DNA from 3 places in the Lysinibacillus sp. GW823-FHT06C08 genome. Region 3 is predicted to be linked to each of the others. Evidence: riboswitches for the same ligand, from Rfam matches in the RefSeq annotation. Region 3 holds a riboswitch; each other region holds the start of a gene.

Evidence for each region. Region 3 has a riboswitch for cobalamin ahead of metE (5-methyltetrahydropteroyltriglutamate--homocysteine S-methyltransferase). Riboswitches for the same ligand answer to the same signal wherever they lie in the genome.
Region 1: it holds a riboswitch for cobalamin, as region 3 does, so the genes downstream of both, AC1Q6O_RS21565 (FecCD family ABC transporter permease) here and metE (5-methyltetrahydropteroyltriglutamate--homocysteine S-methyltransferase) in region 3, are expected to answer to the same signal.
Region 2: it holds a riboswitch for cobalamin, as region 3 does, so the genes downstream of both, AC1Q6O_RS04965 (glutaredoxin family protein) here and metE (5-methyltetrahydropteroyltriglutamate--homocysteine S-methyltransferase) in region 3, are expected to answer to the same signal.

The regions. Positions count from the first base shown of each region.
Region 1 is NZ_JBXAHN010000014.1:13,708-24,174, forward strand. Features, by position in the region: gene AC1Q6O_RS21530 (ring-cleaving dioxygenase) at 1-696, shown strand, start outside; gene AC1Q6O_RS21535 (nitroreductase family protein) at 765-1,382, shown strand; gene AC1Q6O_RS21540 (NADPH-dependent FMN reductase) at 1,446-1,988, shown strand; gene AC1Q6O_RS21545 (sensor histidine kinase) at 2,117-3,517, shown strand; gene AC1Q6O_RS21550 (response regulator transcription factor) at 3,489-4,190, shown strand; gene AC1Q6O_RS21555 (YdhK family protein) at 4,232-4,816, opposite strand; gene AC1Q6O_RS21560 (biotin transporter BioY) at 4,933-5,529, opposite strand; cobalamin riboswitch at 5,684-5,874, shown strand; gene AC1Q6O_RS21565 (FecCD family ABC transporter permease) at 6,070-7,116, shown strand; gene AC1Q6O_RS21570 (ABC transporter ATP-binding protein) at 7,122-7,913, shown strand; gene AC1Q6O_RS21575 (DMT family transporter) at 7,991-8,305, opposite strand; gene AC1Q6O_RS21580 (DMT family transporter) at 8,305-8,658, opposite strand; gene AC1Q6O_RS21585 (TetR/AcrR family transcriptional regulator) at 8,730-9,311, opposite strand; gene AC1Q6O_RS21590 (hypothetical protein) at 9,455-9,625, shown strand; gene AC1Q6O_RS21595 (endonuclease Q family protein) at 9,695-10,467, shown strand, end outside.
Region 2 is NZ_JBXAHN010000001.1:1,059,702-1,070,168, reverse strand. Features, by position in the region: gene AC1Q6O_RS05000 (YwhD family protein) at 1-449, shown strand, start outside; gene AC1Q6O_RS04995 (ferredoxin family protein) at 449-685, shown strand; gene AC1Q6O_RS04990 (glycoside hydrolase family 5 protein) at 845-2,128, opposite strand; gene dut (dUTP diphosphatase) at 2,278-2,715, opposite strand; gene nrdF (class 1b ribonucleoside-diphosphate reductase subunit beta) at 2,727-3,695, opposite strand; gene nrdE (class 1b ribonucleoside-diphosphate reductase subunit alpha) at 3,683-5,776, opposite strand; gene nrdI (class Ib ribonucleoside-diphosphate reductase assembly flavoprotein NrdI) at 5,773-6,132, opposite strand; gene AC1Q6O_RS04965 (glutaredoxin family protein) at 6,129-6,353, opposite strand; cobalamin riboswitch at 6,471-6,650, opposite strand; gene AC1Q6O_RS04960 (NAD(P)/FAD-dependent oxidoreductase) at 7,274-8,179, opposite strand; gene AC1Q6O_RS04955 (chitobiase/beta-hexosaminidase C-terminal domain-containing protein) at 8,659-10,467, opposite strand, start outside.
Region 3 is NZ_JBXAHN010000008.1:203,271-213,737, reverse strand. Features, by position in the region: gene metE (5-methyltetrahydropteroyltriglutamate--homocysteine S-methyltransferase) at 1-2,013, opposite strand, end outside; cobalamin riboswitch at 2,294-2,472, opposite strand; gene AC1Q6O_RS18185 (phosphotransferase family protein) at 2,630-3,505, opposite strand; gene AC1Q6O_RS18180 (DUF4177 domain-containing protein) at 3,860-4,048, shown strand; gene AC1Q6O_RS18175 (DUF7010 family protein) at 4,272-4,889, opposite strand; gene AC1Q6O_RS18170 (SDR family NAD(P)-dependent oxidoreductase) at 5,242-6,006, opposite strand; gene AC1Q6O_RS18165 (serine hydrolase domain-containing protein) at 6,322-7,749, shown strand; gene AC1Q6O_RS18160 (cysteine peptidase family C39 domain-containing protein) at 8,265-8,879, opposite strand; gene AC1Q6O_RS18155 (NUDIX hydrolase) at 9,192-9,536, opposite strand; gene AC1Q6O_RS18150 (hypothetical protein) at 9,561-9,722, opposite strand; gene AC1Q6O_RS18145 (class I SAM-dependent methyltransferase) at 10,247-10,467, shown strand, end outside.

The DNA of each region.
Region 1 (10,467 bases), on a different contig from region 3:
CGCTTTGACCGATTACATGTAAAACATACAGGTATAAAAGAACAGTTTGGTAAAAAAACACTATCATTTGTGGATTTTGATGATCAGCAGTATCAGCTTATTTCTGATGAGCATGATACAGGTATCGCATCAGGTACGCCATGGCAGGATGGGCCTATCCCACTTGAATTTGCTATTACAGGTTTAGGGCCAGTATTTGTTCGTGTAGCTGATTTTAATTACTTTAAAGATGTGTTAGAAAAAGTAATGTTATTTACAGAGATTGGGGAGGACGGACATTTCCACCTATTTGAAGTAGGTGAGGGTGGCAATGGAGCGCAAGTGATTGTAGAACACAATACAGTGTTACCAGTAGCTCGCCAAGGTTTTGGTACGGTTCACCATGCGGCCTTTCGTGTAGAGGATCGTGCAGTATTAGATGAATGGACTGCACGTTTTGAAAGCTTTGGTTTCCACACATCTGGCTATGTAAATCGTCATTTCTTTGAATCCTTATATGCACGTGTAGCGCCACAAATTTTATTTGAGTTAGCAACAGATGGGCCAGGATTTATGGGAGATGAACCGTATGAAACGTTAGGAGAAAAACTTTCATTACCACCATTCCTAGAACCAAAACGTACACAAATTGAAGGACTTGTTCGCCCTATAGATACTGTAAGAAGCTCCATTACGTTCGATAAAGAATATGAGTAATATTTTTAATTCAGTAGAGAAATTTTTTCTCTACTGAATGGTTACATATTGAATTGGAGGTTTATTGAATGGAATTTTCCAAATTGATTGATAAGCGTCGCTCGGCGAACAATTTTTTAACGGACGTTAAAATGACTGAGGAAGATATACGCCCAATTTTAGAGGATGTCAAACTTGCTCCATCGGCCTTTAACTTACAGCATGCCAATTACATCGTTGTGTTGGATGAGGCTATGAAGGAAAAAGTAAGAGAAGCTGCATATGGTCAATATAAAGTGCATTCAGCTTCTGGAGTCATTCTTGTATTAGGTGATAAAAAAGCGTATAAAAATACGGCAGAACTAAGTCAAGGTATGGTCGATTTAGGGATTATCACAACGTATGAGTTAGAAGAAATAGTTGCTGAGAATACTCACTTTTATGAAGACCGCGGCGAGGAATTTATGAAAGATGAAGCGATTCGAAATGCATCTTTGTCAGCCATGTTATTTATGCTAGCCGCGAAAAATCGTGGCTGGGATACTTGTCCAATGATTGGCTTCGATAATCAAAAAATGCGTGAGCTTTTCAATGTACCAGAAGAGCAAGAAATAGCGCTCATGATTACGATTGGAAAAGAAAAAGAAAGCAGTCGTCGTTTACGTGGTTATCGTAAGCCAGTTGAAGAATTTGCCATTTATTATTAAAGTGGTATAAAATACAATAGTTATTTAAATACTAAGAATTATGTACATTTAGGAGGAAACATCGTGAAAGTAGTAGCCATCGTAGGGAGTATCCGTAAAGAATCTTATAATATGCAATTAGCTCAATTTATTGAAAAACGATATACAGAGAAATTGGATCTAGAAGTGTTAAGTCTGAAGGATTTACCAATGTACAATCAAGATATCGAAAATGAAGCACCACAAGCAGTTCTTGATTTTAAAGCAAAAGTAAAGGCTGCAGATGCAGTGTTATGGGTAACACCAGAATATAATGGAACTGTTCCAGGTGTCATGATCAATGCAATTGATTGGTTATCTCGTGTAGATAAAGTAATGATTGGCAAACCATCTATTATTATGGGTGCATCAATGGGTAATCTAGGTACTGTAAAAGCACAATTACATCTACGTGATATTTTATTCTCACCGGGCATTAACTCACCATTACTAAGCGGCAATGATGTTTATATTGGTGCTGTGCATACAAAATTTGATGCAGAAGGTAATTTGACGGATGAAGGTACAGTGAAATTCTTGGATGTAGTCATCGATAACTTCTTAAACTGGGCAAAAAAATACATTTAAATTAAAAGCTAACCCATGAGTATAACTATATTTATGGGTCTTTTTATGTTTGGAAAGAGATTTTTTCTGCATGAAATCTTCATATTTTGCCGATATACTAGTAAGAAACTCTAAAATGGTGGTTACAGATGAGAAAATTATCACTAAAGCTAGGCATCATCTTTTTCATTACATTATTTTGTATTGAAACATTTATGATGTTTTTTTTACACGCCTCATTGACTAATTCTAGAGTGGAGGAAGAATTAGCAAGTTTGCAAGCGAGAGGAAACTCACATCGCACAATATTAGAACAGAACTTTAATAAGGAAACATTAGCACATGTCGTCTTGATGGAATCGGAAGAATCTACAGATGTAGTAGTGACAGATGCTGAGGGGACCATTTTAGCCTCCTCGCAACTGCATCCTGAAATGAAGAATCTGATAAAGAAATTAGATGGAACTACACCATATGAGGGAAAGATTCTACAAGATAACTGGCAACAGGCAAAAGCTATAGCTACTATTAGTCCAATGCAAAAAGAGCAGACAACGATTGGTTATGTCTTTATGTTTCAAAATACAGACTCGATCCATGCATTAATGAAACGCTTGAATAAACATTTCCTTATAGTGGGCATTGTTTCTGGCTTAGTCACCATTGCTGTCATCATTGTGTTATCTAGAAAGCTTGCTGAACCATTAATTCAGATGAAAGAGGCCACGTTGAAAATGAGTAAAGGGGACTTTACGGTCGCTCTTTCTACAAATGGCAAAGATGAGCTTGGGGATTTATCGAATGCCATTCAGCTACTATCAAATGAGTTAAATCATTTAAGGCAGGAGCGCAAAGAGTTTCTATCTAGCATTGCCCATGAGCTTCGTACACCGATAACCTTTATTAAAGGTTATACCGATATTCTTTATAAACGTGATTTGTCCGTGCAAGATCGACAAAAATACTTAGCTATTATATTGGAAGAGACGAATAGACTTTCACGATTAATAAAGGATTTATTTGATTTAGCTAAGATGGATGAAAACTCATTTGTTATTGAAAAACAAAATCTAGATTTACAGGCTTTTTTTACTGGTATTAAGGGGAAATTAAGTCCTGCTTTTCAAGAAAAAGATATCCACTTTGATGTGTGCTGTGAAAAGGGATTAACGTTATGGGCAGATGAGGCAAGATTAGAGCAAATAATAATTAATCTATTAAATAACGCATTGACCTATTGCGGACAGGGGGATACTACCACGGTAGATGTAAAGAAGGTCAATGGTGTATTAACGATTATAATACGAGATACAGGGAGAGGGATTCCCAACAAGGATTTACCGTTTATTTTTGAGCGCTTTTACCGCGTAGAAAAATCTAGAAGTCGTGCGTTAGGTGGTACCGGATTAGGACTTGCCATTGTCAAGGAACTCGTACAGGCTCATGGGGGAGAAGTGACGGTTAAAAGTGAACTAAATAAAGGGACTGTTTTTGAATTATCGTTTAAAGGAGTAGAAGCGGATGAAAACCATTTTATGCATAGACGATGAACCAAGAATGTTAGATTTATTGACTCTTTACTTAGAGCCCGGTTTTCAATGTAGAGCAATGTCTTCCATTCAAGATGCGCTCATTTATCTAGAGGAAGAGCATGTGGATTTAGTTCTTTTGGATATTATGATGCCAGAAATGGATGGGTTTCAAGTGTGTGAAGAAATCAGGAAGTTTTGGCATGTACCTATCATCATGCTTACGGCTAAAGGAGAGCATTCGGATATTGTAAAAGGTTTAAACATTGGGGCAGATGATTATATATTAAAGCCTTTTGATGAGGAAGAGCTATTAGCACGTATACATGCTGTATTAAGGAGAACCAAGATAGAAGACAAGGTGGTTGTCTTTGAGGGTTTACGCTTAGATAAAGAATCCTTTGAATTATATTATCAACAAGAGGCAATCCCATTAACACCAAAAGAATTTTCCATGATGTCCTTATTTCTAGATTATCAAAATAAAGTGTTTTCAAGAGAACATCTTATTAACACAGTTTGGGGTTATCATGTATCCATTGAGGATCGCACTATCGATTCCCATGTCCGTAATTTACGAGAAAAATTAAGGAAAAGTGGATTTCCTGCTGATGATTACTTGCAAACTGTTTGGGGAATCGGCTATAAATGGCAGAAGTTTGCGGATCGAAAGCCTTTAGAACATAAAAACTAGAAAACAACCTCTGCCAAATATATTGGAAGAGGTTGTTCGGATTATTGCGCTGTTAACTCATCTTCTGTTACCCATTTATGATTTTTCACTGCTTCACCATTCGTGGTTGAAGTGTAATCAACCATATAAACTGTGGTTGGTACGGCTTCTTTAATGCGGACGGTTGCTTTTTTCATGCCTTCCATATGAGTAGCAGTCGTTTTTACCTCTGTATCAGGGGACAGTGGTGCTTCCCCTACATCCATTAATTCCTCATGGATAATCCATTTATGATTCTCTACACGTTTGCCACCTGATGTTGGATCATAAGAAATGATATAGGCTGTAGTTTTATAGGCACCAACAATCGTCGCTTCAGCACCCTTCATCCCCTCCATATGCCCATCTGTAATCATAGCGGTACTTCCAACCGGAAATGCTGGATCTTCAGCTTTTCTTAATGTAGCCGGTACTTCTGCTGAGCTAGAATGGTTCATTGAGGAGTGATCCATTTCTGTTTGTTGCTCAGTCTCAGGAGTATTATCTGAAGTTGAGGAAGGCTCCGTTTTATCTTCAGAACAAGCGGATAAAGTAAGTAAAGCAACTGCTGATAATAGTCCACCTGACCATCTTTGCTTGAATGTCATATGAGATCCTCCTTTCTATTTGCCCTTACTGTAACAAACAAATATGCAGAAATGATGGACATTAATTATTACAAAAAACTTCTTTAGTCTATTGACTAAAGAAGTGGATGGAAGCGCTATTGAATGGGCATGATTTTCAATGTTTTTTGTAGTCGGTACGCTAAAATACCAGCGAAAATAGCTAAAACAATATCTTTTGGGAGTGGGGGAATCATCCAGAGCCACGCTAATTTATAGGAAAAATCCTCTGGCGCACTGGCCCATAGTTTATACGCAATAAACATCCAGTTTGTACCTACTAAATAATTGATAGCAGTTGCGATGAATGCGGCTAGCATATAGCTTTTCTTTGTACCACTTCGCTCTACCATTAAACCGGCAACATATGCTGCTAAAATAAAGGTGATAATGAATCCAAATGTAGGGCTTAATAGTTGACTGAATCCTCCACCAAAGCGAGCAAAGACAGGTGCTCCTGCTAATCCAATACACATATAGACTGTGCAGGCAAGCGCTCCCTTCCTACTACCCAAAATAAGTCCGGCTAAAATGGCAAAAAAGGTTTGTAGAGTAATCGGCACTCCTCCCACTGTCATAAAGGGCACAAAGGAAGTTATATTGGCACCGATCATCATGAGGGTAGAAAATATTCCGATATAGGCAATATCTACCGTCTTTAATTTTGGATGACTTTGTTCTGATACTGTTGACATGACTTCACCTCTAATTTCAAAGTATTTATCGTTAGTGTAAAAAACTAAAACAAATGTGTCAACTTAATTATAAGTGTAGGTTAACTTAAGTGTGTTGGAAATTCCTTGTAGACTAACTATATATAAAAATGTATGATAGAATCGTCATAATTTTTTAACTTTACATACTATTGGTGTGACATTTTAAACAATGTCACTTAAAAGGGAAGTCGGTGGAAGTCCGACGCTGTCCCGCAACTGTAACGAGGAGTCCTATCATGTTTATTTGCCACTGTTAAAAATGGGAAGGCTATTTATAGGATGATGAATCGAAGTCAGGAGACCTGCCAATAAGTAATACCTGTAATGCCCACGAGGATGCAAGCAATTACGGACAATAGCTGGATTTTCTGACTTTGTTTATTCGAGGGTATTTTTGTGCGTATTTTTGCATGAAATGCCTTTTTTTATTGAGTGCCAACTGAAGTAAGATCATCTGACCTACATTATGCGAAAGTATATTTAATTGCTTCATTCATCATCTTAGTAGGAGTTTAATGAATGAATAAAAAATTTATGTTATTTTCTTTAGTGCTTCTTTTAGTATTAATCGTATCCATGACACTTGCTGTAATGGTTGGATCTGTTTCGGTGACGCCATTATATGTATGGAAAGTAATTCTTTCGAAATTACCCTTTATACAACACTCAATAGAGCAAGATTGGAGTCGCTCACAGGAAATCATTATTTGGCAAATAAGAGTACCCCGTGTCATCCTTGCCGCTATTGTAGGAGCGGGTTTAGCCATTGCAGGGGCAGCGATTCAAGCACTTGTACGAAATTCCATTGCAGACCCATATATTTTAGGAATTTCTTCAGGAGCAGCAGTTGGAGCAACTTCAGTAATTATTTTAGGTGCTTTTTCATTTTTAGGTATCTACGCACTTTCTGTATCAGCCTTTATAGGGTCTTTGCTCGCAATTGGGTTAGTGTTTTTCTTATCGCGCGTAGGTGGCCGTGTCTCGATTTTTCGCTTGCTATTGGCAGGGATGGCGGTTTCCTTTATATTAACGGCCATTTCTAATTTTATATTAATGATGTCGAAGCAAGAGGGAGCTTTAAAGTCCGTTATGTTTTGGATGTTAGGCAGCTTAGCTGGAGCAAAATGGAATAATATTATTATTCCCGCCTCCATCTTTTTCATTGTGTTCGGGCTTTTATGGCTATTCTATCGAAATTTAAATTTGCTATTACTTGGGGAAGAGGCGGCGGTAACGTTAGGAGTGAATCTTCAACAATTTCGCATACAGCTCATTTTACTTGTCTCACTTTTAACGGGGGTACTTGTAGCAGTGAGCGGTTCTATCGGATTTGTGGGATTAATCATTCCGCATATAGTACGATTAATTGTCGGTTCTAACTATAAATATGTAATACCAGTCAGTGCTTTATTGGGAGGGATTTTCTTAGTTTGGGCAGATGCATTAGCTCGAATTATTATTGCTCCACAGGAAATGCCAATCGGTATTATTACAGCCTTTTGTGGGGGGCCGTTTTTCATTTGGTTACTCCGTCGTAATAATTATTCTTTCGGTGAAGGAGATTAACTTCCATGACATTAGAAGCAAAACAAGTATCATTCTCCATTTACGATCAGCGAATACTTCATGAGGTAAGTGTAAAAATAAAGGAAAAGCAATTTGTCGGGTTAATTGGCCCCAATGGTAGTGGGAAGTCGACATTGCTTAAAAATATGTATCGTCTCCTAAAGCCAGAAAGTGGGACAGTCTTGTTAAATGAACAAGATATTTTAAAGCAATCTAGTAAAGCCATTGCTAAAAATTTAGCCGTTGTTAGTCAAGAAACACCCGTATTATTTGACTTTACTGTTCATGATTTAGTCAGTATGGGAAGGACTCCACATAAAAAGCTATTAGAGCTTGATCAGGAGCAAGATTTTCAAATTGTAAAAGATGCTTTGAAGCAAACGGGCATATTGCACCTAGCGAAACGAAGCTTTAGCTCACTTTCCGGTGGGGAGAAGAAGCGTGTTATGGTGGCAAGAGCACTCGCTCAGCAAGCACAGGTCCTTATATTAGATGAACCAACAAATCATTTAGATATTCAACATCAACTTCAACTGATGGACTTAATTCAAACTTTGCATCTAACAGTAGTAGCCGCTCTCCATGACTTGAATATCGCTGCTATGTACTGTGACCAAATTTATGTTTTACAGCGCGGACGCATTGTTTGCCATGGTACACCAGAAGAAGTACTTACACCATCATTGTTGCGAGAAGTATTTGGAGTATTTGCTGATATTCAAACACATTCACTGACGGGTAAGCCGTATCTTACATATGTCCCTGAACAATTCGCAAGAGGGGGCAACCCTATTTAGTTTGCCACGATCATTCAACACCATCTAATAAAAAAGGGCGCTCCTTCATATAAGAGGGCGCCCTTTGTCATCTACTATTAAGATACCGCTTTTAAACCTGCAACTCCAATGATAATCGCAATGATGCTGATGATTCGTGCAAGGTTTTTAGATTCCCCAAAGAACATAATATTGACCAGCACGGCACCTACAGTTCCAATACCAACCCAAACAACATAGGCGATGCTTAGTTGTAAATAGTTGAAGGAAGCATATAAAAGTGCAAAGGATAAACCAAAGCCTCCGACGTATAATAATAAATTTCGTACGGTTTTATGTTGACTATAAAAGCGTAAACCAATGACACCGACTATTTCCGCCACTGCTGCTAATATAACGAATACCCAGCCCATTATGCATCCACTCCTTTTGTCGTACTAGTATCCTTCGATGGATTATCCGCCAATTTTAGGCCAATAACGCCCAATACTAAAATAACCATGAATATCCCTTTAATTGCATTAAAATCACCATTGAAAATAAAAATATCCATTAAAGTAGTACCAATTGCACCTGCTCCAGCGAAAATTGCGTAGACAGTACCCGTAGGGAGTTTTTCACAAGCCTTCGATAAGAAGTGAAAATCAACAGCGATAATAGATACAATAATGATCCAATGCCACCATGCATTTGCTACATTAAAACCGAATATCCAAAACAATTCAAATAAACTTGTTAGTCCAACATACATCCATTCTTTTTGCATAAATAAATTCCTTCCGTAGTAGAATATTATGACTGACATTCAGTCATTTTTAGAATAAAAGAGAACGCCACTTATGCGTGACGTAGGCCAAGTGCATGATATAAAAAGTCTAGAAGCTCAAGCTTAAGCTGCTGCATGGTTTCATCCTTGCTATCGTCAAACAAATAAATTTGTTCGGCAGCAGATTCGATTAGACCGATGATAAGCTTGGCTGATCGCGATGGATTAATGGAATCTCGAATGATTCCTTGTTGCTGAGCCGTTAATAAAAAATGACTCATCCAAGCATAGTAGGGGGAATAGATGTTTTCCCACTCTTTCAAATGCTCAGTTTGTGCAATACCCGCATAAATAAGTGCGACAATATCTCCATATTCTTTCGTAATTAAGAAAATCATCTCCACCACTTCTTCAAGCTGCTGTTCAAAGGGTTTATGATCTGAAACACCATCTTCGACAGTAGCCATAATGCGCTCTACCATATTTTTGGCAATAGCGGGCATAACCGAAAGACGCGATGGGAAATAAAGATAAAATGTTCCTTGTGCAATTCCAGCTGCCTTTACGATATCTGAAACCTTTGTTTTTTCAATACCTTTTTCTCGAAATACTTCAATGGCTGCTTGAATAATTTTTTCTTCCTTTGACATGATATCCCTCACTTTTGCCTTACTTATTAGTATGTTACAGGAGAGAAAAATGAATGTCAACGAAAAATGACTGATAGTCAGTCATTTTTCGGTAAGTATAGTTGTTTTAATTTCAGGGAACTTTATGTTTGAAAGGATTGATGACAATGGAAAACATTAAATTTGCACAATTAGATTCACAGCAACTTGCGAAAATTAATGAACTGGAGAAAAAAATGGGTGTCACATTAGTTGCCTATGATTCATCATCTATGCCACCAAATAGCTCTGGGGCTTATGAGGAAAATAATAGCACAACCAATAATCATCCATCATAATAAATGTGAAATGCCTTGCAGTCATGTAAGGTATTTTCATTTTAAGTAGCGTTTAAGGAGTGAATGAACATGAAAGAGTTTTATGCTGATTTACATATTCATATTGGCCGCACAGCTAAAGGACGTGCTGTGAAAATTACTGGTAGTAAAACGTTGACATTAGCGCGCATATTAGAGACTGCTAGTGCAAGAAAAGGACTGGACATCATTGGTATTATTGATTGTCATTCGCCTGAGGTTATAGAGGAAATGAAAGAGATGATTGACCAAGGTGAACTCGTGGAACTGGCAGAGGGTGGACTGCGTTTTCAAGAAACGACACTGATACCAGGTTCAGAAATAGAAATCTATGATCAATATTGCCATGGTCCCATTCATGTGCTTGCTTACTTTCCTACATTATTGCTCATGGAGCAATTTTCAAATTGGATGTCTCAGCATATGAAAAATATTCATTTAAGCTCACAACGAATTTACTGTGATGGAAGAACATTGCAACAAAAAGTTCATGAGTTGGGAGGGCTATTTATTCCTGCTCATGTATTTACTCCCTTTAAAAGTTTATATGGCAAAGGTGTTCATCACAGTCTAACAGAAGTTTTTGATCCCCAGCTAATAGATGCAATTGAATTAGGGTTAAGCTCAGATACAAATATGGTACGCCATATTAAAGAGCTTCAAGCATATCCATTCGTGAGTAATTCTGACGCGCATTCTCTTGGGAAACTCGCACGAGAGTATCAAAAATTACGATTAGCAGACGCAAACTTTGTAGAATTACAAATGGCTCTTCGTGAACAACAGGGACGAGCAATCATCGCCAATTATGGCTTGAATCCATT
Region 2 (10,467 bases), on a different contig from region 3:
TAGGTACCCTTGATTTAAATAATGTAACGCCTGTTATTATAGATTGTGAAAAAGAACACGTATTTATAGACTTAGAAGCCTTACATGGGCGAAGTATTATTGAAAAAAAAGTGCGTTTTTCACCAGATTTAGCTCATGCTAGTGACGATTATAATCGATATTGGATCGTTTGGGTAGCGCTTCAGGTAGGGGAAAATGGACCTTATTATGCGGGATGTACCGCAAGTGAAGTACGGGTATCAAAAGAAGAACGCCGCATTAAACTTGGCTATAAATCGTTGCCAGAGCAAGTAAATTATTTAGATAAAGCACTTAAAGGGAAATTTCTCCTAAATCATGTCGATACAAATTCAAAAAAACTACTTTCCCAATTTTTATCTGAATTTAATAAACAGTATTGGACACACTCACCTGAAGAATTAAAACATCAATTATGGGGGGATTTGTAATGGCTTTTGTAATTACAGAATTATGTAGGGATGAAAAAGCAGCCGTTTGTTTAGATGTCTGTCCCGTAAATTGCATTGTGAATACGGATACTCAATATGTCATTAACCCTGATATTTGTATTGATTGTGGCGCTTGTGAATTAGTTTGCCCCGTAGAGGCTATTTTTTTTGAGGATGAATTGCCTGATGAATATAATTCTGCAACTCTACTAGCGCGTAACTATTTTCGAAACTAAATGACAGGCAATGACTATCTTTTATTACCTGCAACAGCAAGATATTGATTGAAAGATGGACTGATTTAAAGCGCCGAATGTCAGGCAAAAAAGTAGTACAAACGATCGTTTGTACTACTACATATAATTTCTATTTGATCTTAGCAGAGAACAATCATGTTACTTGTTCAGATCTTTTTTCAGGACCTCCCAAATAGAATTATCTACTTCTATTGCTTTTCTATCAGGTAGTTCTCCAATTGCCCGCGCATCCCAATAGGCCTCTTTAACAGGTTTATTACCTAATTCAAAATCCATAGCATCCCACGTGTCTTCACGAAATGCATAAAATGCCCAGTGCCAGCCGTAATCATTAAAAATATCAATTAAATCCTTCATATATTGATCCGCTCCATCAACCATTCGGTTAATGCCAAACTCTTCTGCAATAATTCGGTTGTTTGGTATATTGTGCTTTTCTGCCCATTTAGCAACGGGTTCTATAAAATCTTTTAATGAAGTTTTATTAAACATTTTTTCATCTTGATCATTCCCGACTTTGACCTTACCAGGATAAGTGTATGTGAATCCTTTTTTTCGATTTTGGCTCGTCATTTCATACGGTTCATACATATGGAAAGCATACAGCACATTTATGTCTTCTATTGGTTTTAAATAGTTTATTGCCCAAGGTGTAGCAAATAAACCCGAATCTAAAATAATGGGTGTATCCGCATCTACAGATCGTATAGAATCTACAATCGTTCCATAAAGCCTATTTAAATCTGCTGGCGTGTTTTCTATCTTGTTGTACCATTTGTCATAGTCTTCTGTCCAAAAATCATTAAATCCTGTGGCTGTTTCAGGATGTGGTTCATTAATTACGTTATATCCTACCACTGCGGGGTGATCTTTTAAGCGCACGGCAAGATCTTTCCAGAAAAGCGCTGCTTGCTCATGATAGTTAAAATCTTGCCAAATTCGGTCATCATTTTCATAGTTATTAAACTGTCTCCATCGGTTTCCGGGAAGACTAAGAACAGCCAGTACAACTTTTGATCCTCTTGCATATGCTGCATCTAAATCTTCTTTTAACATCTTGAAATCATTTTCAACTATTCCCTCATACTGATCTGCATTGCCGATTAAAAAATCTTTATTAGGAGTAGCATCAGGTTTATCTTCAAATAAAAAATCTCTTTCTTTTGCCCATTTATCAGGCGCTAAACGGATAAATTCAATGTTGAATTCATTAGCCTCTTCATAATTTTCTGGCAGAGAAGTGGAATTCATAAAATTTGTACCTTTTCTTTGCTCATCCCAAAAACCATTTTGCATCTGTGGCGTTGCCAGTTTCTCTTGTTTCTTTTGTTTTTCTTCTTGCTCCACAGAACTACAGCCATTAGCAAAGACGACTATTAAAGCACACCAAAGGGAAACTATCATGTTGAACTTATTTTTCATTCGTTTCCTATATTTATTTCTCTCATATTATCACCTCATGTAAATCGTACTGAACCTACGTTACACGAATGTGACAATTTTAAAAAAATAAAAAGGATTGAGTTCAGTATCAAACTCAATCCTGACATACGCCTATTTAAAACTTACTCTTATTTTGTACCACTCGCTCCAAATCCAGAAGTTCCACGAACCGTTTGAGATAATTCATTGACTTCCAGTAGTTGAATAGTAGGGACAAATTGAATCACCATTTGGGCAATTCGCATAGATTTTTCTACTAAGAACGTATTTTGACCATGATTAATTAAAATAACACCAATTTCCCCTCTATAGCCTTCATCGATTGTTCCTGGGCTATTGAGCACTGTAATACTATGTTTTAAGGCTAGTCCACTTCTTGGTCGAATTTGTGCTTCCGTTCCTTTAGGTAATTCAATTTGAATGCCTGTTTTAATTAATTTAGTCCCACCAGCGGGTATCTCTACAGTTTCAATGGAATAGAGATCCATCCCAGCATCACCGGGATTAGCTTGCATTGGTAGCATTGCATCTGCATGCATTCTTTTAATTTTTACTTCTACGTTCATTGTTCTTCATCCTAACGATTAAAATTAAATGTGTCATCTGTAATTGGCGCTACTTTTGCTTTGGCATAGGTAGCCCCCTTTTGTGAAAAGAAATCATATGTGGAGCCCTCATTACGAATTCCATTCATGACAATCGGATTCACTTCTTCTTCAGGGAACATGGCTTCAAAGCCGACATTCATTAAGGCCTTATTAGCATTATAACGCACATAGGCTTTTACCTCAGGCGATAATCCTGTCTCCGCATAAATATCCTCGGTATATTTCATTTCATTTTGATATAAATCCAGCAATAATTCATAACCCCATAATTGTAAGGATTCTTGTTTTTCTTTAGAAAATTGCTTATATAAATTTTGAGCAAAAAACCCTACCGCTACGCCATGAATGGACTCGTCGCGCAAAATGAGAGAAATAATTTCAGCACTGTTTCTTAAAAAACCTTGTCCACCTAAGTATAATGGGTAGAAAAATCCAGAATAGAAAAGGAAAGATTCAAGCATAACGGATGAAAACATCGCTTTCCATAAGCTCTCAGAGTCCCCTTCTTCTATACTATTATAAATATCCGCAATCTTATTTGCCTTATATTGTAAATATTCATTTTTCTTTACCCATTCAAAGAGCTCGTCTATCTCCTCGTTTGTACAAAGCGTTGTAAATATATAAGAATATGATTTAGCATGTATTGCCTCAAATGCATCAAAAACGGTTAATACAGCCTTTTCCTGTAAATCGTCTGTATAAGCAGCAACACGATTCATCCCTATATTCGTCTGAACGGTATCAAGCAAAGTCAGTCCTGCAAACACTTTTTTATATGTGTCCTGATGCTCAAAACTTTTCCACTGTTTAATATCTTTACTCACAGCAATTTCTTCAGGAAACCAAATTTGCTTCCATTGCTGGTCCCAGAAAATTTGGGCAAGTTCACTTGTTGCCTTATTCCAGTTGACTGCCTCATACACTATATTTGACATGCTACACACTCCTCTAAGCTTTGTAATCGTTGACGAACATAGTAAACGGACTTAATCCCTTTAACCCATGCATAAATGTATACTTTAGCTAGTTGTTCTGTTGTCCAATTGTCAGTGACATAAAGAGTCATTGAAATACCTTGGTCAACGTGTTTTTGAGAAGCTGCGTATAAATCAATTAAATCATAAGGATCAACATCATAGGCCTCAACATATAAATGACTGTTTTCGTTTGTTAAATGTGGCATTGGATAAATCGTGCGACTATCTGCATAATCACGGACCTCTACACGCTCTGTACAAGGAGAGATGGATGCCGTACAGCTACGAATATACGAAATACTGCCGGTTGGTGCTATCGCTAAACGATAGGAATGAAATAGACCATATTCCATAACATCTTCCTTTAATAATTCCCACATTTTATTAGTGATAATTGGAATGTTGCCAAGTGCTTTTAACACAGCAGATGATAGCTCTTCTTCATTCTTATTTACATATTGATCAAAATAGCTACCGGAAGCATAATCGCTATCTTCAAATCGGTAGAACGTTTCTGCTTTTTCTTTAGCCATTTCCATCGATGATTTAAGAGAATAATAGTTCATTGCTTCCATAAAACGGTCCATGAAATCAATAGAATCTTTCGAGCCATACATAATGCCTTCCGTAACAAGATGTCCATGGAGATTCATACAACCTAGCCCTACTGAGTGCATTAATCGATTCGCTTTTGCCACCGATGGGACATTTTTGATGTATGTCATTTGTGACACATTTGTTAATAAGTGCATAGCTGTATCGATTAATGTTTCAAAATCATTTACTTTACTCGCTGCATGAATATCAATTGACCCTAAATTACACGACACATCTAACCCATATTCGTTTGGTTGATCTTGATCTGTAATGACACTAGTTTCTTGAACTTGCAAGATTTCAGTACATAGGTTTGACATTTTTACACGACCGATATTTTTTAGTGGATGTACTTCATTGACATTATCATCAAAAATTTCAAAAGGATAACCTGATTCAAATTGAGCTTTTTTCACCTCAGTATAGAGTCTACGCGCATTCAAACGTTTAATTTTACGGATTTTAGGATTATCAAGTAGTTCATAGTACATTTCTGAAATTGAAATTTCCGACATTCGTTTACCATATACTTTAAAAATATCATATGGACTAAATAACACTATATCTTTATCACGTTTCATCAGATCGAAGAAAATACTTGGAATAATAATTCCTGTTGATAGTGTTGCGAGGCGAATTTTATCATCAGCATTTGGTTTTTTTGATGAAATGAAATTCTCTATATCTGCATGGAAGATATTTAGGTAAACAACTCCTGAGCCATTTCGTTGACCGAGCTGATTAGAATAACTAAATGAATTTTCTAATAGTTTTGCAACTGGGATAACTCCACTTGCACGGTTTAATATTTCTTTAATTGGATCACCTAAAGGTCGTAAATCCGTTAAGTTGACCCCGACCCCTCCGCCTAGGCGTGATAGCTCTAAACAATAACCAATATTTTCAGCAATGCTATTCATAGAATCATCCATTGATAATTTAAAGCAACTGACTAATTCACCACGGGCTTTTTTCCCACTATTTAATGCAGTAGGTGTTGCAGGCTGATAGGCTTCCATCATTGCTTCAACAGAACGCTTTGCTAGTACAGTGTTTCCTTGTGCTAAGTACAGGGCAATAATGACAATACGGTCCTCATATTTTTCTAAGATTTCTTCACCATCACGACTTTTCATAGCATAGCTGTCATAAAATTTGCTTGCACTCATAAATGATGGGAAGCGGAAATTATAATCATATGCTTTTTTGTACAGCATCTTTATAAAATCCATCTCGTACATGTCGATAAAATCTTTCTCGTAGTAACCCTCATCCACTAAATAGCGGATTTTTTCCTCTATATCTATAAAATAACGTAAACGTACGTTGACATATTCTAAAAAGTAGCGGCGAGTAGCCTCACGGTCCTTTTCTAACTCTAGTAGCCCTGTTGTACTATAACGATTCAGTACGTCATTATTAAGCTTTAAATAAGTTTTCATCCCATTACCCTCGTTTCATAAAACATTTGTATTGCTTCATAATCTGTTTGATTGCCACGCAAATCTAACTTCCTCACTAAGGGTACATGATAGGTAGTAGCAATTTTTTCCCCAGCAGCGCCAAAGACATGATGTCCGAAGTTACTATTGCCACTAGCAACTACTCCTTTACAAAAATCTCTATTTTTCTCTAAAAAACGTTGCACTTTTGCTGGAATGTCACCTAAGCCATCTGTATATGTAATTAAAAGATAAGGCTTATTCAAGCTTAATTCCTCAGAGAGTTCAATAGATTCTGCCCTTAATTTAGATACTACATTACGGACATTTCCTGTACGACTAGCGTAAACGATCATAGTGTAATCATCTCAATACGAGAAACAATTTCCTGAACCTCACCTATAAATGTTTCATCTACCTCTAAAACAGGCACACTTAAAAAACCTGCATCTATAATTGTTTGTTTAGCTTGTTCATCGTGATCAATATTAACAATTTCAGCTTCAAGTCCTGCTCGTTGTAATTCGGATTTTACCCAAAGGCATTTTGGACAGATTGTTTTCGTATAAAGTTTCATAGTAATCCCTCTTTTCATAAAATAAAAAAACTACCTCTTCTAGAGAGATAGCTTAAATGGAAACGTTAACATACTAAAAATACTGACGTTCCCATCTCTTAATCCCCGAAGAAATGATAAATTTGTTTTATATAGGCAGGTCTCCTGGCTTTGCTTCAATCTCTGATTTCCTTCCCATGCGAATGCACACAGTGGTTACAATCATCGTCAGCTTCACAGTTGCGGGGACAGCGTCGGAATAGTACCGAACTTCCCTATTAAACTACATATAGTAGTACCTACACAAAACGAACACAATATATTGTTTTTCGATAGTTTTAAGTGTACCATCCTTTATATAAAAAGTAAATCGAGAAATAAAAGTTCATCAATTTGAGACTATTCATATTTTCTGACATAACCTTGTAGAACGAACTAAAACATAATCATATAAAAATATAACCATGTAGCGATAGCATTATTTTATTAAAAAATAGGAACAAAAATAATAGTCGCTTATTTACCTAAAAACGTAGCCACCCTAGTAATTTTATACATAAAAAAGGCATCTTCCTTTACAGTAAAGATGCAATTATGTCTAAAACTATGAGTATGATGTAAATCTCGCATCCTACTCTATACATCCTATCTTCGTAGATTTTTTATTGTACTAGTCTAAAGTAGGACTCCTCTCTTACGATGATGACACATTTTAGTAGTCGTCATAACATTACGAAGACTACTAAAATGTGCTCAACATACAGGTGAGAGGCAACCAACGGTTCTACACTTTTCAGCTAATTTACAATGAATATGTACCTTTTCTAGTTATTCTATATTTATTTATAGTATAACATATCCAAGTTCATTCTCCGCCAGCTTGACTAGTCATATTCAAAATAGCTGATGAATTTTATATGACTCATCAGCTAACCATAAATTTAAAATCTTTCTATTGTTATATCCATGTTTATGCTTGAAGCAGCCTTAAAGCCTTCCGCAGCTGCAATCATTAAAGAAGAGGGACCACCCTTTTCCGTTTCACCAGCAATATATATTCCAGCCGCAGTTGTTCGTCCAGCACCATCAGTCATAATTGTTCCGTTTTCATCAACTTGACAATTTAGCTGTTTAGCAAATTTATTGGGACGATAAAAACTTGGCACAACAAAACCACCCGCTCTTAAAATATTGTCACCTGTTTCTAATTCAACACTAGATAAGTTACCATCATCCCCATGTAAATCTTTAATAGCATTTGTATACGCCTTAATTTTCTTTTGTTCAAAATCATTTTGAATCTTCTTGGAAAGTTGATGACCATTCGTAAAAACAATTAAATCCGGTGACCAATTAAAAACCAATTTCGTCATATGACTAATATGCTCCTCGTTTTCTGCAATGATAGCCAATGGCTTGTCTCGCAGCTCCCAACCATCGCAATATGGACAGCTAAACAAACTTTTACCATAATATTGTCTGATTTGCGGGAGTGGAAATTCCTCTTGTATTCCAGTAGCTAACAGTATTTTTTCAGTTACATAAGTTTTACTTTCCGAAGTATTGACTAGAAATAAACCAGTTATATCATCTTTAATTATTTCTATGACGGTTTGATCCATCATTGTTATAGAAGGATAAGATTCTATATCTTTACTTGCGAGATTCTTAAATTCTTGTGGCTTTATCCCATCTCTTGTTAAAAAACCATGTGACTCCTGAGTTACACGATTTCGATTTGTTCCATTATCAACTAGTGCAACCTTTCTGCGCGCTCTTCCTAATGTTAAGGCAGCACTTAACCCAGCAGGGCCTCCACCTATAATCATACAATCGTATTGATTCATCATTATTTCCCTCCATATCACAATATATTACAGACCTTTAATATCTGTAATTAAGACAAAAGACATCTCTAATTATATGTATGATATCTTTTTCATTCCATTTGTTAAGCCAATTATATATGAGTCATTGATCTCAATAAAAAAGGATAAAGTTTAGTTGGTTGGGTCTAATCACTCTATTAAGGACTTAACATATCTATAATATCTATTTAGTTTTTTCTCGTCAAATTTTTCGTTTTCATGCCTAAAATACCGACTAAGCACCGTTAGTTGAAGTACATCTATTCACTTTATAAAGGTAATTCTTTTTATCTATTTTATGAAAATGAACCCACTCTCCATTTTTCATAGATATTGATGAGATGAGAAAAGTAAAAGCCACTCCAAATGGGTTTGGAATGGCATACTGATCTTCATGAATATAATCCATGCAGTTTAAATTATTGACATATGCCTAACATTCTTACTGCAAGTAGTTATTACTTAAATTCAATTTCCTCAGCAGAAGCCCCTTTTGTATACGTTATAGTCGCTCCAGCAGGTAAATTACGAATTTCTTTTACATTTTTTCCTTCGATAATAATTTCACCAATTTCCGTACCTTTAAAATCAATAATCGCATTTCCTTTTTTAGGACTGATTGTTACAGTTTTGTCTGCAAATCCTTCACCATGGAATTCGGCATATTGACTAAATACTGAAATTCCATTTTTAATATTAGTATTTTTTCCTAACGTTAATGAAATGCTTGGACGATTCATTATTAATTTACCAGTCTTATAGTTATTAAAGCTATATACATTTTCAGGTACTATTGGTGTTGGTATTTCTTCTTTTCCTGCTTTCAAATCAATTTGAACTAATACAGGGTCATGATCCGATGCTCTCCCCTGCGCTTCTGTAAAGTTCGCATTAATATGAATCAAGTCTATAGCCGTAACGTTAGCAAGATTATTCGAAACTAAAATATGATCCAACACTTGATTGTTCCCTTGGAAGAAGTACGTAAAACGATCAGTCTCTGGGGCTTTATCCACCATATTCGTTAAAACATCACCTTTTAATGTTTCAAGTGCTGGTGTGAATTCAAAGTCATTCATGTCCCCTGCTACAATGATATTTATATCCGGATTGATGGCAAGACCTTCATCGATAAAATCATTGATGGCTTGAGCAAGCTGAAGACGTTTTGTTACTGATTCTAACACTGGCGGCTGAGTTGGTCCCCAAAGTGAACCATCGCCTCCTTTAGAATTTAAGTGCGCTCCTATAATGACTACATGCTCTTCCTGGAATTTGAATTCCGCCGCAATTGGTTTACGTGTATCTGCAAATTTAGTTGGATCAACAAAGCCTGGATTTAAAGCAAGGCTTCCATCTGCTGTCCACCCATTCGCTTGGTCACCCGCTCCCTTTGTACCAGTCACTAAAGAAACACGTGTCGGATTATATAAGTAGCCTACACGAATATTACCACCAGGCGCACCGCCTACTGTATTATTAATAGGCATTACGTCAATCCAATCATAAGCAGGGCCACCCGCAGCTTTAATTGCATTAATTAATCGCATATAGCTTTCAGATGCATCAGCATTTCCTGAATCAATTTGTCCATCATTATCTTGTACTTCGACTAATGTAATAATATCTGGTGACTTCATATTTTTCACAAATGTCGCTGCAATTCTGTCTACTTTTTCATTAGATGTATTGGCAGGATTATTCGAAAAGTTTTCAATATTATAGGAAGCGACATTTAACTTGTCCGCCACTGGTTCAAGATGCGTCACTTCTTGCTGAAGATTTGCCTTTGTCACATCAGGGAAGACTTTATTCGTGTTCAGTCGATAGCCATCTGTAAAGTTTTCTACAAATCCGATAAGTGGATCATTAAAACGATCACCCGAATCATAATTTTTTCCTGCTACCCCTTCAAGCATAATTTTTTCTGGATTATAATCGTCGGCTGCAATATTTAAACCGCCATTCACATTAAATGTATTATTTGTTGTGCTCGGTACAACAATTGGTGAATCATTATTATAAATTGGTCCAATCACTCTCGCATCAGGGAATGATACTCGCATATATTCAATAGATTCCCAAAAATCAATACCATCTTCTTGTGGATCAAAAATAGCAAAGCCATCATTATCAATAATTTTATTTGGTGGGGATAGGTCCTCTCCTATAACAAGTACTTTTGGAACTTCTGCTGCACCTGTTTTTGTGATATTCGTTGCTGAAATTTGCGTATCTCTTAATCGAGAGTTTCCACCCACTTCAGT
Region 3 (10,467 bases):
TGTTTCAATAGAAATCACATCTGCATCTAGCGCGCTAATGGGTTCTATGAAATCGTTAAATTCGCAGTAACACATATGTGTATGAATTTGTGTTTCATCCTTAACACTTGATGTAGCAAGCTTGAAGGCATTGACCGCCCAGTCTAAGTAAGCCCCCCATTCTTCTTTACGAAGAGGTAACCCTTCACGGAGTGCTGGTTCATCCACTTGAATAATGGAGATGCCAGCCGCTTCTAGTGCTTCCACTTCCCTGCGAAGTGCTAATGCAATTTGATAAGCCACATCTTTTCGAGAAATATCATCGCGTACAAAGGACCAATTTAAAATGGTCACTGGCCCTGTCAGCATCCCTTTTACAAAGCGCTTCGTTAAGCTTTGGGCATACGCAGACTTTTTCACGGTAATGGCTGAAGACCATGCTACATCTCCATAAATAATTGGAGGCTTCACACAGCGAGAGCCATACGAAACAACCCATGCTTTTTCAGTAAAGGCAAAGCCCGTCAATTTCTCACCGAAATATTCAACCATGTCTGTCCGTTCAAATTCTCCATGAACTAGTACATCCATATCAAGATCCTCCTGCAAGTGAATCCAGCGCTTTGTTTCCAGTTCAATAAATGCTTCATAGTCTTCATTCGACAATTGTTTCTTTCGCCAAGCATTACGATTTCTCTTCACCTCATCAGATTGAGGGAAGCTGCCAATTGTCGTTGTTGGGAAAAGGGGTAGTCCTAATGCCTGCTGCTGTATTTTTTGACGTTGACTAAAATCATTATGTCGCTCAAAATCCTTTGTTGATAAGGATTGAGCGGCTTGTTGGATAATCTTATTTTGACGAATTGAATGATTTTTTAGTGCTTCAATGGCCTTCATACTTGCTGAGAAATTATGACGTAGCGTTCCGTCTTGATTTTTTCTATATTTAGTGAGCTCAATAAGCTCTTCGATTTTTTCATCAGCAAACGCCAGTGCTTGTTTGAGAACAGGGTCCAGCTTCTTTTCAAGTGAAGTAGATATTGGCACATGTTGAAGGCTACTTGAGGGTTGAATCCACAATTCCTTAGCATCGCTAAGCTTTTCAATAGCTTGAATCGTGGCGTTAGCCTCCGCTAGGTTGGAACGCCATATATCACGACCATTAACAATACCAATAGCTAAAACTTTATCCTGAGGGAAACCAAATTTTCGAAGGGACTCCATATTCCCTTTATAGCCATGTACGAAATCTAAACCAAACCCTTGGACAGGCAATGTAATCAATGTTTCATAGGAGCATAATGCTTCAAAATATGTTTGTAGCATTAGTTTTGCTGCTGGAACGGTTGTCGCTAACTGAGCATAGATTTCCTGTACTAGCTTCCGTTCTGCTGAGTCGAGTGTCGTCACTAAAGAAGGCTCTTCTAATTGAATCCACTGGGCACCTGCATCTACTAATTCTTGAATAATCTGAGCATAGAGAGGTAATAGAGCTAATAAATATTCGACCTGCGTTAATTTATTGTAGCCCTTAGTTAACTTATAAAATGTATAGGGGCCAATAAGTGTCGGCTTCGCAATAATACCGAACGCTTCTTTTGCCTCTAAAAAGTCGGCCAATACCTTATTTTCAGTTAGTTGCAGCGGTTGCCCTTCATATTCAGGGACAATGTAGTGATAGTTGGTATTAAACCATTTGGTCATTTCACTAGCTACTGCTGAATGATTGCCTCTCGCTACACTGTAGTAGGTATGTAAATCTACCCTTCCACCTTGCCAGTTAAAGCGCTTGGGTACTAAGCCAAACATTAAGGCTGTATCTAACATTCTATCGTACAATGTGAAATCCCCCACTGTCACCATATCGATGCCAGATTGTAGCTGCTTTTCAATCCGCGATAACCGAATACTTTTTAGGGTTTCCTGAAAATCCTCTTCCGTTCGTTCTTGACGCCAAAATGCTTCTAACGCCTTCTTCCATTCGCGATCATCTCCGATATATGGATAGCCAATGAGTGTACTAGTATAAGTCATATTTAATCTCCCTTTCATCAATAAGTTTATGGTTACTTGCTCTTACAAATTTGTGTCATCCCATGCTAGATTCAGTGGCTCTATATGAAAACCAGTGGACTTTGCTCTGGAATACAGAATAGTAGCATGAAAAAAAGCCATTCCCCTTCTCGGAAAATGGCTGCATGGTAAATTTATTAAGACAAAAACAATACGAAAAAGTAGAATTTTCGTAAAATCACTTGTTATCGCACAGTGCCTTTTTGGTCACTATTCACCACCTATTTCCACGTAGGTATTTGGTGTGTACTAGAAATTGGCAGGTCTCCTGGCTTCTCATCAACACGCCTCACAGCCTTCCCGGTTTCCCAGTGGCATTTGTGATTTGCTCCGAATTACAGTTGCGGGACAGCGTCGGATTTGCACCGACTTCCCTTTTAAGCCAGACTTTCATCTGGCACCATTTCTTACACTATATTCAGTTATGCCCATACTATACCATATATTTCAGAATAGTAGAAATTGTTTTTACATAAAACTTTATCTATTTACTCTGTTTTTAATTATCAACAATTGGGCTCTTAGTGATAATGCCTTATATTAATTGAACTGATTCCACATTAATTGTACAAGAAAACTATTTATAATCTTTAATTCCAGCTTCAAAAGCCTGTCTATCTCCATTTTCAATCCCGTGCAATGCTTCTTGTAAAGCAAATGTACTTTTATAAAATTTAACTCGTTCAGAAATTTCCTGACCATTAGGATATAGGTTAATACACATATCAAAAAAATCCTCACCATAGCTAGAAAGTATTCCAGCAAAGTCATACGCTGGATCTCCTAAACCCGAACCACCAAAGTCTATTATCCCAGAAATCATACTTGTTTCTGGATCCCACAAAATGTTAGATGCACCGAAATCTCCGTGTATAAGCGTTATATCTAAATTGGAGAATGCCTTCCCGTTTAAAAACGTTTCAAAAGATTGTGAGATTTCCTGTTGAGCGTCTTTTCTCATAAAAGGAAATAATTTATTTCGAATCTTATTATACAAGTTATACATCTCTTCATGAGGATTACGAACCTTTAGTTTCAAATCTCGACTTGCTTTTTCTCCTGATATAGAATGAAGTTCTACAAGAAAAGAAACAAGTTGTTTTGCCAACCCTTTAACTAAATCAACACGCTTCACACCTATTAAACTTTCCTTCCACAAAGGAACACCATCTATTAGATGATATCCGGTGAAGACCTTACCTGGTTCTAACTCTTCAAAAGATTGATAAATTGGATTCGGAATAGGAGTTGAAATGGTACCTTTAATGTATTTTAAAATTTCCGTCTCTCTTTTTAATTGATTGATTCCAATTTTATATTTTGGAAACCTAAAAACCAAAGATTTGTTTACAATTAACACATCATTATTCTGTCCAATTTCATTAGGATAAATGTCTTCAATGGAAAGGTCGGAATAAAGCGATTGAATGTTTTCAATAAAGTTATTATTCATTAGTAATACTCCCTTTCAGTCTCTTTCTAGCTTTTTGATACGTAAACTCTTGTTGAACTATCTGTTCCTTTAGTTTAAAAACAATTCTTCACAAACTCAACTATACTTTAACAAAAAAATCCAAATCACTTAACAAGATGCTCCACAATCTGGCCATTGCCATGAATAAAGACGCTTTCCTTATTACGAAAAGCGCCTGATTGTTGAATAAACAGTGGTGGGTTTATCTCCAACTCAATATTCAAAACTCAATATTGGCTTTGGTCGTTTATTCCAATTAAAAATCTAATTATGAAACTATCTTCTACTTTCTTCGTATATTAATTAAGTCAACTATTTCTAGAGGTGATCATAATGTACGAATACCATTTCGTTAAAGTGGAACTAAATGCTTGGGGTAGTAAACCAAAAGAAGATTATCAAAATATAATTCACCAATACGCATCTGAAGGATGGAGATTTGTTCAAATTTTTGCTCCTTCAACTAAAGGATATGGTTCCGCAGCTTATTTTGAATTAATATTCGAGAGACCCCTTAATTAGATGTGAGGGGTTTTTCTATTTGGGGAAGCATAAATATCCAACCCTCATTTATATGTGTTATTCACCAATTTACTCCTTTTCAGTAATAAAGAAGCTTTCCGTATTACGGAAAAGTTCCCGATTACTGATTATCAAGACGCTGATTTGTCTTTTGATTGTTAAAGTAATGCATACTATTAGCTGAATACATATTTTACTTTTCCGGTGTAAAGTTCCATCTCACTTATTTTGGGACGATACCTAGCAATCTTCTGCCCATTAGCCATATTGCAAGACCAGTTCCCCACAAGATCAAGGCAGAGCCAAAGCCCACTACAGACATAAATGCATTGATTTGATGTCCCCCCAGTGTGACTGTTCCAGGTACAAATAGCCATGTCATAATAGCAAGTAAACAAAGGAGTGCGCCGGTAAAATAGTAGAGTCTGACTTGAAAAAGAGGTGCCAATGGAAAAAAATGGACACCGACAATAAGAGCTATTATGACAGGTATAAGTTCAGGGTGACGAGTAGCATTACTGACAGCAATTGTGATGGCTATAGCCAAACCCTCTGCTGCAAAAATAATGTTAAACCAAAACGACGTACGCTTCCCATGCCTTAAGTCTGTTTTTGAAACCTGATTCGTCAATTCTCTCGATGCTCGTATTAATGAAAAACCGCCGATGAACAGCGCTATACCTATGGCAACAGCAGTAACTAACAATAATGGAACTCCGCAGCCTTGCAATCCCATAATTCCCGTGTACGCCCACAGAGTACCAAAAAACGCCATAAAAAATACACCAGATGCCGTTCCGCGGACTGCGGCACTAGGAATCGCTCTAGATGTTTGTGTCACAAATAAATACCTCCTTTCAACCTAAGTATATGTTCATTACACCCACGTAACAGCCTACAACAGTATTAGATTTAGTTCATTCAAGAAAAATCAAATATCCTTTTTTATCATTATATTCAGGCAGGCAAATGAATGAACTTCTCTGCCCGGTTATCTCAATACATCTCATTCCACTATAAAGACGATTTCGTTATTTCAGAAAAGCACGAGTATTAAACTCTGAAAGTATGGAACATTTCACTTCAGAATTGGAGAATTTACTATTTACACTAACAAACGAATGAAAGGAAAATTAAAAGGAATGAGCCCTGCCCAATACAGAGTTCATTCCTCAGTAACTGCTTAAACTATTCTATAGATGAGATCCTCCACTTGCATCGAGCAATTGACCTGTTACCCAACGGCTGTCTGAGGAAGCAAGAAATACGGCAATATCTGCCACATCCTCGGGTTCTCCCCATCTGTTGAAAATTGAAAGACCAGCCGCATATTTTTGTCCTTCCAGGTTTTCCAAAGTCTCAGCATTCATTTCTGTATTAATAATTCCAGGCTGGATGGCGTTTACCGTAATATTACGGCTCCCTAGTTCCTTGGCTAGAAGACGTGTAAATGTGTCGATAGCACCTTTGGACATACTGTACGTGAAGACACTTGGCGAAGCTGCACGTGTCACAAAGGATGAAATATTAATAATACGCCCTCCATCTTTTAAACGTGGCAAAGCTTGCTGAGTAACAAAAAGTGGTGCTTTAACATTAATGTTCATTACCTCGTCAAATGATTCTTCCGTCGTCTCATCTAAACTGATAATTTGACCAATTCCAGCATTGTTGACAAGAATATCGAATCCACTACCGCCCATATACTCCCGAATTGTATCATCCAAAGTAGTAAATAAATCTTGAATACCATCTAGAGTACTAAGGTCAGCACCAATCGCGCAAGCATTTCCTCCGCTTTGTTTGATCTGGTGAACAACTGCTTCTGCCTCATTACGTCTTTTCCCGTAATGAACGACAACAAAGGCCCCCTCTTGTGCCAGACGCAATGCAATACTGCGGCCAATTCCTCGACTTGATCCTGTAACTAAAGCGATTTTGCCTGTTAACTTACTCATGCTTCCATCTCCTTGTTCAAACATAGTTATATTACATAGAGAATTATAACAAGGAACATTATTTGAAATGTTGCTCTCCTATTCGGTTTCAAGGAGGTTTTTCGTCACAACTGTAATTCAACTCTACGTGAAAATAGCCCAATTGTCTTGAAGATCGTTGCTTATAGAACTAACATATCTGTTCGTTAAGTGTAACTCTTCACAATTACTTGATATTATATAGATGAATAGAAAGTTAAATTAAAATTTAGTTTAGTAGTTGTAATAATTGCTTATTGATTTTATTCCCTTACAACTTTTCAAAAAGGAGGGTGTATGAAAAAGATTATTATTTTTGTATTAACGTTATTTATATTACTTTCAGGATTTCCAACACCAAGTTATGCGTTGTCAGATTCAAAATCTGCGGCAATCCAAGCGTTGCTAGATGATGCCCGTCATATATCAGGTGTGCCGGGCATGTCAATCTCATTACTTGCTGATGATGAAGTGCTCTACTTTTCTTCAGGGCTTGCAGACCGTGAAAAGGGGTTGCCTGCAAGTGAAAATACACTCTATGAGTTAGCCTCGGTCAGTAAAGCTTTTACCGGTATTGGTATTTTGCTGTTGGAAGAGCAAGGGCTGCTCTCAATGACTGACCCTGTCCAAAAATATTTACCTTGGTTTACGGTAAAGTATCAAGGGAAACTGGTTGATATGCAAAGTCTTACGCTAAATAACTTTCTTCACCATACAAGTGGTCTAACAAATAGTAGACATATTCAAAATATTCCACAAGGCAATACACCAGATATGTTGCAGAAGACTGTGGAAATGCTCGTAGATGCTGAATTGGAGTTCCCTCCCGGCGAACAGTATAACTATGGAACCGTTAATTATGACGTATTGGGTTTGGTTATTGAGATTGTGTCGCGACAAAGCTATGAAGACTTTATGAAGGAACAGGTATTTCAGCCGTTAGGTCTTCACCAGACGTATGTTTATAAAAAAGATGCTCAAGCCACTGGACAGTTGGCACAGGGCTACCGTTCTTCCTTTTTTATGACAACTCCATTTAAGGCTCCAGATTATGCTGGAAATAAACCCGCAGGCTACATCATTTCTAATACAAAAGATATGGCGCGTTGGATGGGCATACAAATGGGTATCGTGCAGAACATACCTGAAATATTTCACAGGGTTATTGAAAAATCACATAAGGGTGATATGTCTGTTTCGTCTGTCAACGATATGTATTATGCGGCAGGCTGGTCGGTAAACGCCGACCAAACGATTATAGAACACACAGGGGGCAACCCAAATTTCAGAACCGAAGTACTTATACTGCTAAATGAACGAACAGCCATCTGCTTGCTGAGTAACGGCGCAAATACCAATATAAACCTGGTACTAAAAGTTAAAGATATATTAGATGGCAATCTAACTCAGTCCTATGAAATAAGTGGCACACAGCTTTTGGATATTATTTTGTCGTCTATCACAATTATTCTTTGCCTATTGGCTGTTTTGCTATTTCTCTTAGGATTACGCAGAAGGAAAACAAATGAGCGACATCTAATGACAAAAAAGAGATCAATCGTAACAGTTATTTTCCTGATCGCTACGATTGCCCTGGGTATACTGTGCTTTGCTTTCGATTGGTCAACGATACTTATTTGGCAAACATATAGCGTTCTTACAGCTTTGATTTCGTCAGTATTATTAACAGCGAGCATTACATGGTTTGTATACACTCACCGATAAAATACCTCGCTACCATGATAAGCATATTGTGAAGGAATTACATTTCAATTTATAGGTATCTTTAAAAAACATAAGACACTTTGGTGTCTTTTTTTATATCCTCGACAATTTTCCCCAGTTAAACCTAATTACTATTGCTTCCACTAACCTGCTCCTCTCGTGGAATAAGGATTTTAATCAACTATATTATTTTTGCACAAGCGTCGTTAGGGAACATTTTTTAAGGATTGTTATCCCTCAATCTTGCCCTTTCCATGAAGAAAGACGCTTTCCTAATTTCAGAAAGCGCCCGATTGTAGAAGATTATTTTTCAGGTCCTCAAACTTTCATTTGGGAACATTTTTTTGTTTAGATTGGTAAAACTTTTTTTCATTAGGCTGTTTTCGTATAGATTGTTGCTCCTGATTTTGACTATCTTCTTTAATTAAAGCCCCTGTTAGTTGAACAAAAATGCATCACAAGCGCCGTTTTAACGTTGCAAATCCGCATTTTTCTGATGGGCCCGCTCATAAATATTAGCTTTGTGTGGCGTCTACGGTTATGTAAGTATTGCTATAAAGAAGCATATGAATTCTCTTTACATTCCAAAGTTTCTTAAATTCATTAATCGGAACTTTTCGATTATAGCTCTTGTTATCATCATCACAATTCACTAGATGCCTTAATGATTCTGAAAGGTAAATATACTCCTTGTCATAGCCTACTACGGGGACAAAATGCAAATTATTTCGATTTTTCTGTACTTTTATAAAAACAATTACGGGAGTTCCTTTACTAACTTCATACTTTAATGTATTTATATTTCCTTTATAATAGTTTGTTTGAAAGCCCTTTCTTCTTAATACTTCACGAATTCCCTTTGAATATACAGTGCCTGCCCTTGTTTTACTAGGAAATTGCGTATATAACGCTTCACCCTCTTCCTCCATACCAAAATGGCGCAATACATACGCTGTTGAAAATGCTGCACATTCCGTATTGTTTTGAAAATCTATTCGGTTGTTTTGTAGAATAAGATAGTTAGCCGGATAATTTCTTTTTCGTAAAACAGGTATGGGTAATGTCATTAAATAGGCATTAATGATAGTTGATATAATAATCCATAAAATAACTGTTCTAACTATAAACATATTACTTCCCCCATTTTTTGCGTCCATATCGAAACAATATTCTAAATTCTTCTTGCATTTACCTGCATCATAGTTGGCTAACAACAATCTTTACGAAAACAGTCTTTCTTTAATTTATTAAGTTTGCTTCTAAGTCCAGTATTTTGCTGTTCAATTCAAATGAAATATTATTAGCGTGTAAATGGAACCTTTCAATTGCTTCCTCTATAATTTCAAAAAAGATATCTAGTTCATCTATATCCTGTGTTAAAGTTTCTTCAATGTTTTTAAAAACAACTTGTAAATTACCTTTTTGTGATTGCTGGAGATTAACTACAATCGAATAGCGCCTCGTTGCTTTCTGCTATCAAATAGTAATTGAATAAGGCTTTCATAATAAGGAATAAACTCTCCGTTTTTGATCATAGTCAAAATTTCTTTCTTGCTTGCCCATTTCACATTTTGTACTTCTTCATACTGTAAAGTGAGCTTATGTAACTGCACATTTTCTTCGATTAGATATATATCGTCAAAACCGTTCTCAAAGTTAATGGTTAAATGAGGACGTATTTGCTGAAGATCTAATTGTAAACCTATTTCTTCATACAATTCTCTTTGTGCTGCAATTTGACTTGTATCCCCAGCTATCGCGCTCCCTCCCACAGTAAGGTCCCACATATTTGGCCATCCCTCTTTGAAGGGCTACCTTTGTTGAATGAGCATTTCTCCACTTGAATTAAAAATACAAACATGAATAACTAAATGCCAATCACCAGGTCGAGGTTTTTCACCACGAACCCACATACGTTTTGTTTTAATACGATTTATATCATACACATCCCATAATTCCACAAAATCATCCATTTTCTAATCATCCCTCTCTTTTGCACAATTTTAAAAATTAAGAAAAAAATTGCAATTACCATATATTTTAACATAAATAACTTACTTAATTTAAAAGTGACTACACAACACATTCAGGTCCTCTAATGCAAATGTTGGTTTAACCACATTTTTTGTTTTCGGTCTCTTTCCAAATTTTCATTTGGGCACATTATTTTGAATGATTATGTATAGCTTAAAAACCTTAAATGAGCTAAAGTATCTTGAATTTAAATCTGCTACCTCAACAATTGCGCCCTTTTCCGTAATGACGACTGACAATTTTGGACAAAATGGGAAAGTAGGAATTGAAATTTCCTCTAACTGACAAATTCATAGTTTTATCTTATAATATCTGGAATGATAATCGAGAGGGGAAATGAATTGATGCTGACTTTAAGAGAATACATCATTAACAAGTTAAAACGATGTGAGGGTAAATGTAGCTAAGCCTCAATCCTTTACATAGCGTTCGGCAACGCTACGTTACCCAAGGAGGAGTCTACATGCAAGACCAAGTAAAATCATTTTGTCAAAAATATAATTTATATAAAGAAAATGAAATTCAACAGATACAATTACGTCATCGTTTCGCGTTAGTCGAGGCGTTTGACATTCAAGGAGGCATGCGTGTTCTTGAAATTGGCTGCGGTCAAGGGGATACAACGGTAGTGTTGGCAGACATTGTTGGTGACACTGGACATGTACTTGCACTTGATATCGCAGC